Regions from separate parts of the Paenibacillus sp. 01T47 genome, predicted to be linked through region 3. Evidence: riboswitches for the same ligand, from Rfam matches in the RefSeq annotation. Region 3 holds a riboswitch; each other region holds the start of a gene.

Region 1 (2,267 bases), on a different contig from region 3:
GGAGTCAGCTATCTATCGATTGTTGGCAGCTCCGTCTTCATCACAGCAATAAGCATGACGTTAGGTACTATTTTACGATGCCGCGGTATTGTGAAAGAAATGATGTTCATCGCATTGGGGATAAATGTTCTGCATATTACTTTAAATTATCTGGTGCTGATGGAGCCCTTCGGCTTACCTAATTTAGGCGTAGAAGGAGTAGCAGCATCCACGTGGCTAACCCGTGCCATAGGGATGATCGCTTATTTGATTTTATGTATTCGAAGCTTGGAGTATAAGGTTGGCTTGATTAGTCCATTTAAGTTTCAAAGAAAAAATATTGGCCTTATATTTAAACTAGGTATTCCTTCGGCAGGTGAGCATGTTTCTTATAATCTTTCACAGGTTGTAATCACATATCTAGTCACGCTGATCGGTACGGCAGCGTTAACGACAAAAATTTATTCGCAGAGCATAACTTCTTTTGTTTTTGTTTTTTCAATGGCAATAGGTCAAGGAACGCAAATTATTGTTGGACATCTGATTGGAGCCCATCAGAAGGATGATGCTTATCGATCCAGTATTCAAAGTTTGAAGCTGGCGTTCGTCATTTCGCTTGCGCTTGGTATTTGTATTTATAGCTTCTCAGGTCTATTGCTCAGCCTCTTTACTAATGATGCGGAAATTATATTGTTAGGCAAGCAGCTCATGTTGTTATCGATTATGCTGGAGCCGGCTCGGGCTTGCAACATGGTGCTTATCAGTTGTCTAAATGCGGCTGGAGATGTGAAATTTCCTGTTGCTGCCGGGTTAGTATCCATGTGGGGGATTAGTGTGCCGCTGGCATACGTGTTCGGGATTGTGTTCGACATGGGGTTGGTAGGAATATGGCTGGCCTTTTCAATCGATGAATGGATAAGAGCATTACTGATGTTCTACAGATGGAGGAGACGTTCTTGGCAGAAGGTCGATATTTTGGCGAAACTTGCTTAACTAGAAAGAGTAACTGTATGAAAATACGGATACTCTTTTTTTGTGTTTAAACCGTTATATTTTGAAAATGTGATTGGAAATTCATCTATTTTAATTACAAAAAAATCAGCACCTTTGACAAAAATCATGTAGTGAACAGCTAAATAAATAATAATAATGAAGAAAAATGAAAGTATTCTAATAAACCAATTGCAGGATTATGGTAAAAACAATCGAATTTAACGATACTATAAGGTTTATTGACATGCCGAGTTCTGTATATCGGAAACGGGGGAACCACCTAGGGTGAATTGCTTAATGTATTTTTTTAAGCATAGGGATCTTCAACCGAACCCATAAGCTAACCTCGTAGGCACCGAAGGGAGAAGTTGTTTTGAAGAAGGGTTTTATTTTATTGTTATCCTGCTTGCTGCTGCTTACTGGAGGAGGAAGCGTGCTTGCAGATAAGTCGGACAAGTCAGTGCTTACGAATTCCATTAGCGAGGTTGTTGGAACTCCTTATAAATGGGGAGGCACAACGAGCAAAGGGTTTGACTGCTCGGGTTTTATTCTACATATCTTTAATCAATTTGATGTTAAGCTGCCTAGAACATCTCAATCGCAATCAGACACAGGCACAGAGGTCAATAAAGATGAACTACGCGTGGGTGATCTTGTGTTCTTCAACACAAGCGGCAAAGGCGTTTCTCATGCGGGCATTTACATTGGGGATGGGAAATTTGCTCATTCTTCTACAAGCAAAGGGGTTACGATTACAAATCTTAACGATTCTTATTACGCAAAACGTTATGTAACAGCAAGGCGTGTCGTAACAGAAGATACATTTGCTGCGATGATGGAGTCTAAATAATGTGTAATGATTTTAAAAACCACCTTACGAGGTGGTTTTTTTTATGTAACCATTTATTAAGTATTTGTTAAAGGGTTGTAAGCCAATAATTCGCAAGCTTACAATGTAAATAACATGAGTAATGGAATGAGGTTATAGGATTGAAAAGAGGAACAATCGCATCTTTGGTAGAGGTACTAGCTGTATCTACTAAACTAGGACTAACCTCATTTGGGGGTCCGATAGCCCATCTGGGTTATTTTCACAATGAGTATATTCGTCGCCGTAAATGGATGGATGAACGTAGTTATGCAGACCTCGTTGCTTTATGTCAGTTTCTACCCGGACCAGCCAGCAGTCAAGTTGGGATCGGTATAGGGATAGTTAGGGCTGGGTTATTGGGCGGACTAGTGGCTTGGTTAGGGTTCACACTGCCATCGATCATAGCATTAGTGGCCTTTGCTTT
Region 2 (2,267 bases), on a different contig from region 3:
AGTGCTTTAAAAATTCTGTCTTTGCCTAATCTGTAACGGAAAAGAACGATGTCCTCTCGTCCTCTAATCATTGCAAATACAGCGCCGACCAGCGTTGCAAAGGTTGTTGTTTTGATGCCGCCGCCCGTCGAGCCGGGCGAGGCGCCAATAAACATTAATATAATGGTGAAAAACATCGTCGCTTGCCGGATAGCCGTATAATCAAGCGTATTGGCTCCTGCCGTCCGCGGCGTTACCGACTGGAAGAACGAGGACAAAATTTTCCCGCCCCAGTCCAGAGAGCCCAGTGTCTTCGAATTCGAGAATTCAAAAATAAATATGACGAGTGTCCCTACTGCAATAAGTGTTCCTGTCATAGATAGCACGACCTTGCTGTGCAGCGACAGCTTGCGGTTTTTGCGGAACTCCATCAGGTCCGACATAACGACAAAGCCAAGTCCGCCCGAAATGATCAGCATCATAGCTGCAATATTGACGACTGGATCAGAAACGTATAAGGTCAAGCTGCGATAGTTCCCAAAAATATCAAAACCAGCATTGTTAAACAATGAAACCGCATGAAAGGCTCCAAAATAAATCGCTTTGCCCAGCGGCATATCAAATGCAAACCTCGAAGCAAACAACGCAGCGCCAATAAGCTCTATTGTCAATGAATACACAATAACGCGTCTAATCAAACGCACGATGCCTTCCATGCTCGACTGGTTCATGGATTCCTGCAGCAAAAGCCGCTCACGCAGCGAAATCCTCTTGCGAAGTACGAGCGCTACCAGCGTCGCCATCGTCATAAATCCGAGTCCGCCAAGCTGGAACAGGCACATTAATATGATTTGACCCCATATAGAGAAATAAGTTCCGGTATCAACGACAACTAACCCTGTTACACAGGTTGCCGAAGTTGCCGTAAACAGCGCATCTATAAAAGGCAATCTCTCACCGCTTACCGATGCAAAAGGCATGGATAATAATAAGGCACCCAGCAATATAATAAGAGCGAATCCACTTACCAAAATACGCGGGGGTGACCACTTCAAAACATTCCAACTAACCTTCATTCATTTCCCTTCTTTTTGATTATGTCATATTGTCATTTATTGTTTTTAAGCATAAAAAAAAGCACTGGAAACTCAAGTGCTCGTGCGATGAGTCCTGTTCCAATACGCCTTCGAGGTTAGCTGACGGATTCGGGCCTGGACAGGCAGCCCTATTCAGCGGAAGAAGACGATGCTTCACCGCTAAAATTCACCCCATGCTATCTAATGTTGAACTGCTTTGCTTTCAGCAGGCTCATCCATTTAGACAACTTTATGGTTCCCCCGATTTCCTTAGGAAATTCGGCTATGCTATGCAATTAGTATGACGATAACGATTATAATCCCTAAGCACTCCTGATATAAAGGTGACGTTTATGACAAACAGGACGATATTAGCTCAAATTAGGGCAATGGGACGAACCAGCACATAGCTAGCTTGCTGGACATCGTTATTTCGCATTTTTTTGAAAACAAACGGTCATTTTCATTGGATAATTTAGGGATTCATATGTTAAGGTAATAAAATGAGCTATTTATTATGAAGACAGTTGAGGTGAAACTATGATTGATTCTATTAAACCCAATGAATGGAAACGATTTATATGGGCAGCAGTTGCTTGCTTTATTATTTATGGGGCCGTACAAATCGTTCCAATGATTACGGCTATCTCATCTGGCGAAATGAATACCAAGGTCATTGCGAAATCAGCGGCGGAGGATAAGGCGTCTGCATTTGTTGAAAAAGAAACAGGCTTGAAGGTGAAATCGGCTAAAGCCGTACATCAAACCGATAAAATTATGAATGGCTACTTATCTAAATATGAGCTAGTCAAAGCATATACGGATAAATATGACCCCATGTTTCCTACAGATACGTTTCAGGTTGATCTTAAATTCGTAGGCGGCGGCAGCGGATATGTTTATCTACATATGCATAGCGGGAAAGTCGTAGCTTGGAACTTGAAGCTTGAGGGGGAACAGCTATCAGATGCAGATAAAGCAAAAGAAGCTATTGCCTTTCTAACTGCAGGAAATTTCAGCGGAACTGAATTCATAGGCGGGCAAATATTGCCTAATGGCGATTGGCAGCCCAAGCCTCCTGCAGGTTATTCCATTAAAAATGCTCATCTTAACGTATTGGTTAACGCTCTTGTCGTGAATGACCGTACGATCATTACTAAATATAAACCGGTATTCGAGGCACCATCCGATTACATAAACTATGTAGAGAAA
Region 3 (2,267 bases):
CCATATTGGCTTGCCGTCTATGGTAAACCCGAAATGCAATATTGTAAAACTGTGGTATATCGTGAAAAGGCAGCCAGATGCCATTTTAAAAGAAATCCATTCGTTATGGCAGTAAAAAGATATTTATTCTTCGAAATACTCGTTTATTCTCTTCCATTCTCGATTATAGAGAAATCTGATTATTCACGCATAAAATCGTTGGAAAGGGATTGAACACTATTTTTGAAAACAAGAGTAAAACTGAGAAATAGTGAGATATCGAGAGATCGAAATGAATGTAAGCGTTGCGAATCGCTCTGCAAGGCTGAAATTGGCTAAATTAGGTAGCAGACTGCCTTTACAGTATTTATAGCGAGGAGTAATATTCGATACAGGATTTATAAATAAGTTTCGATTTACTGATCGCTGAGTTTCCGTGAAAGCGGAAGCGGGGGAACCAATAATGACGCGATGCGCCTGTTCGATGTGAGAGTCGAACAAACGCAGAGCAGGGGTGAATCTTTGACAGGTGCCATGGATACCGGTCAAAGTAGGGCGACTCTCACCGCCCGAATCCGACAGCTAACCTCGTAAGCGTGGACCGAGAGAGGAATGATGAAGCTTGTGATCGATTAACTTCGACCGCAGAGTGTCATAGACCTCTGTGGTTTTTTGTGCCCAAAAAAGCTTAATTTGCTACAAAATGTAAGAAAACGCTGAGTCCTGCAGCAGCAGGAACGGGGGAACCAACGAACGATTCGTGTGCAATCACGACTTCGCTTCATGGGGTGAATCGCTTGAAAATGATCAAGCGTAGGGCAACTCTCAAGGCCCGAATCCGACAGCTAACCTCGTAAGTGTACTCGAGAGAGGCAACAGCCATCGTGCTTCCCGCGGCTTATTCTGCTGCGGGCAAAGAAGCCGCGGGAAAAGTTCCTCTTATCCCAAGGCTTCTTTTTTGTTGCCTTTTTTACCATATGGAGGAGAATTCGTTTGCAGGAAGAGCATATTATTGTAGCTGGTCTAAACGAGGCTGGCCAATCATTCATACGAACTTTGCAGTTTCATCAATTAAAATTTATCGTTTTGACCAATAGCAAACAGGAAGAAAAACAGCTTCGCAAGCAGGGTATCAGCAATGTTTTGTACATCAATTCGAATGATCGTCAAAGCTGGAATGTTCCTTCGATGAACATTAGCGAGGTATTTATATTCGAGAGCAGCTTGGCGCTTAGCTGCCGCTTTGTACAGTGCTGCAGAGCTTGGACCTCTAAGTCGATTTACGTCATTACACAGCAGTGGAATCCAAGGGCTATTTACAAGGGGCTCGGAGCGGATCATATCGTATTCTCTCATACCGGTGAAGTCGGTTTTCTATTAAGCAACAAATAATGCAGGAGGGGTTTACATGCAGGATTTTTATATGTTCGGGGCGTTGTTAGCTAGCTTCGGTTTATTTTACGGATTTTTAACTTGGTGCTCCAGTGTTATTGAGAAAACAGGGGGCGAGGGCCAATGACTGTCATAGCGATAGTGGCTGTATTTGTTTTCGTTTATCTGATTTATGCGTTAATTCATCCGGAGAAGTTTTAATAGAGGGGGATTTACAAGATGGATATTTTACAATTGCTTATCGTCATTGCCGTTCTTGTATTGTTAGTTAAGCCGCTTGGTACTTACGTCTATCATGTGTTCTCAAATGAACACAATCGGTTAGACAAAGTATTCGGAGGGACGGAGCGATTTATATTTAAGCTTATTGGTCTCAAAAAAAGAGAGGGCATGAGTTGGAAGATATACGCACTCAGCTTTGTTGCAACCAATTTAATTTTAGTTGCTTTCAGCTATTTGATATTGCGGTTCCAAAATGCACTGCCGTTTAATCCAAATGGCATGGCAGCCATGGAGCCTACACTGACTTTCAATACAGTCATCAGCTTTATTACCAATACGAATCTACAGCATTACAGCGGGGAAAGTGCCTTATCTTATTTCTCCCAAATGGCGGTCATCATGATGATGATGTTCACGTCAGCGGCGACGGGCTTCTCGGTTGCCATCGCGTTTGTTCGTGGGATTACGAGTAAAGGAACGACGATCGGCAACTTTTTCGAGGATTTTGTAAAAGCACACACAAGGATTTTTCTTCCGATTTCCTTTATTATCACGCTAGTGCTTGTCGCTCTTCAGGTGCCGCAAACGCTTGATCCGACATTTACAATTAAAACGCTAGAGGGAGCCATGCAGCAAATTGCAATCGGTCCTGTAGCTTCGCTTGAATCCATCAA

Evidence for each region. Region 3 has a riboswitch for cyclic di-AMP ahead of AC1DOV_RS08325 (NAD-binding protein). Riboswitches for the same ligand answer to the same signal wherever they lie in the genome.
Region 1: it holds a riboswitch for cyclic di-AMP, as region 3 does, so the genes downstream of both, AC1DOV_RS06220 (C40 family peptidase) here and AC1DOV_RS08325 (NAD-binding protein) in region 3, are expected to answer to the same signal.
Region 2: it holds a riboswitch for cyclic di-AMP, as region 3 does, so the genes downstream of both, AC1DOV_RS12460 (TrkH family potassium uptake protein) here and AC1DOV_RS08325 (NAD-binding protein) in region 3, are expected to answer to the same signal.

What each region holds. Positions count from the first base shown of each region.
Region 1 covers NZ_JBFTPA010000002.1:475,177-477,443, reverse strand. The annotation lists gene AC1DOV_RS06225 (MATE family efflux transporter) at 1-972, shown strand, start outside; cyclic di-AMP (ydaO/yuaA leader) riboswitch at 1,208-1,342, shown strand; gene AC1DOV_RS06220 (C40 family peptidase) at 1,346-1,822, shown strand; gene AC1DOV_RS06215 (chromate transporter) at 1,957-2,267, shown strand, end outside.
Region 2 covers NZ_JBFTPA010000005.1:98,320-100,586, reverse strand. The annotation lists gene AC1DOV_RS12460 (TrkH family potassium uptake protein) at 1-1,055, opposite strand, end outside; cyclic di-AMP (ydaO/yuaA leader) riboswitch at 1,146-1,350, opposite strand; gene AC1DOV_RS12455 (CPBP family intramembrane glutamic endopeptidase) at 1,596-2,267, shown strand, end outside.
Region 3 covers NZ_JBFTPA010000003.1:203,696-205,962, forward strand. The annotation lists cyclic di-AMP (ydaO/yuaA leader) riboswitch at 394-592, shown strand; cyclic di-AMP (ydaO/yuaA leader) riboswitch at 684-854, shown strand; gene AC1DOV_RS08325 (NAD-binding protein) at 973-1,371, shown strand; gene kdpF (K(+)-transporting ATPase subunit F) at 1,495-1,572, shown strand; gene kdpA (potassium-transporting ATPase subunit KdpA) at 1,591-2,267, shown strand, end outside.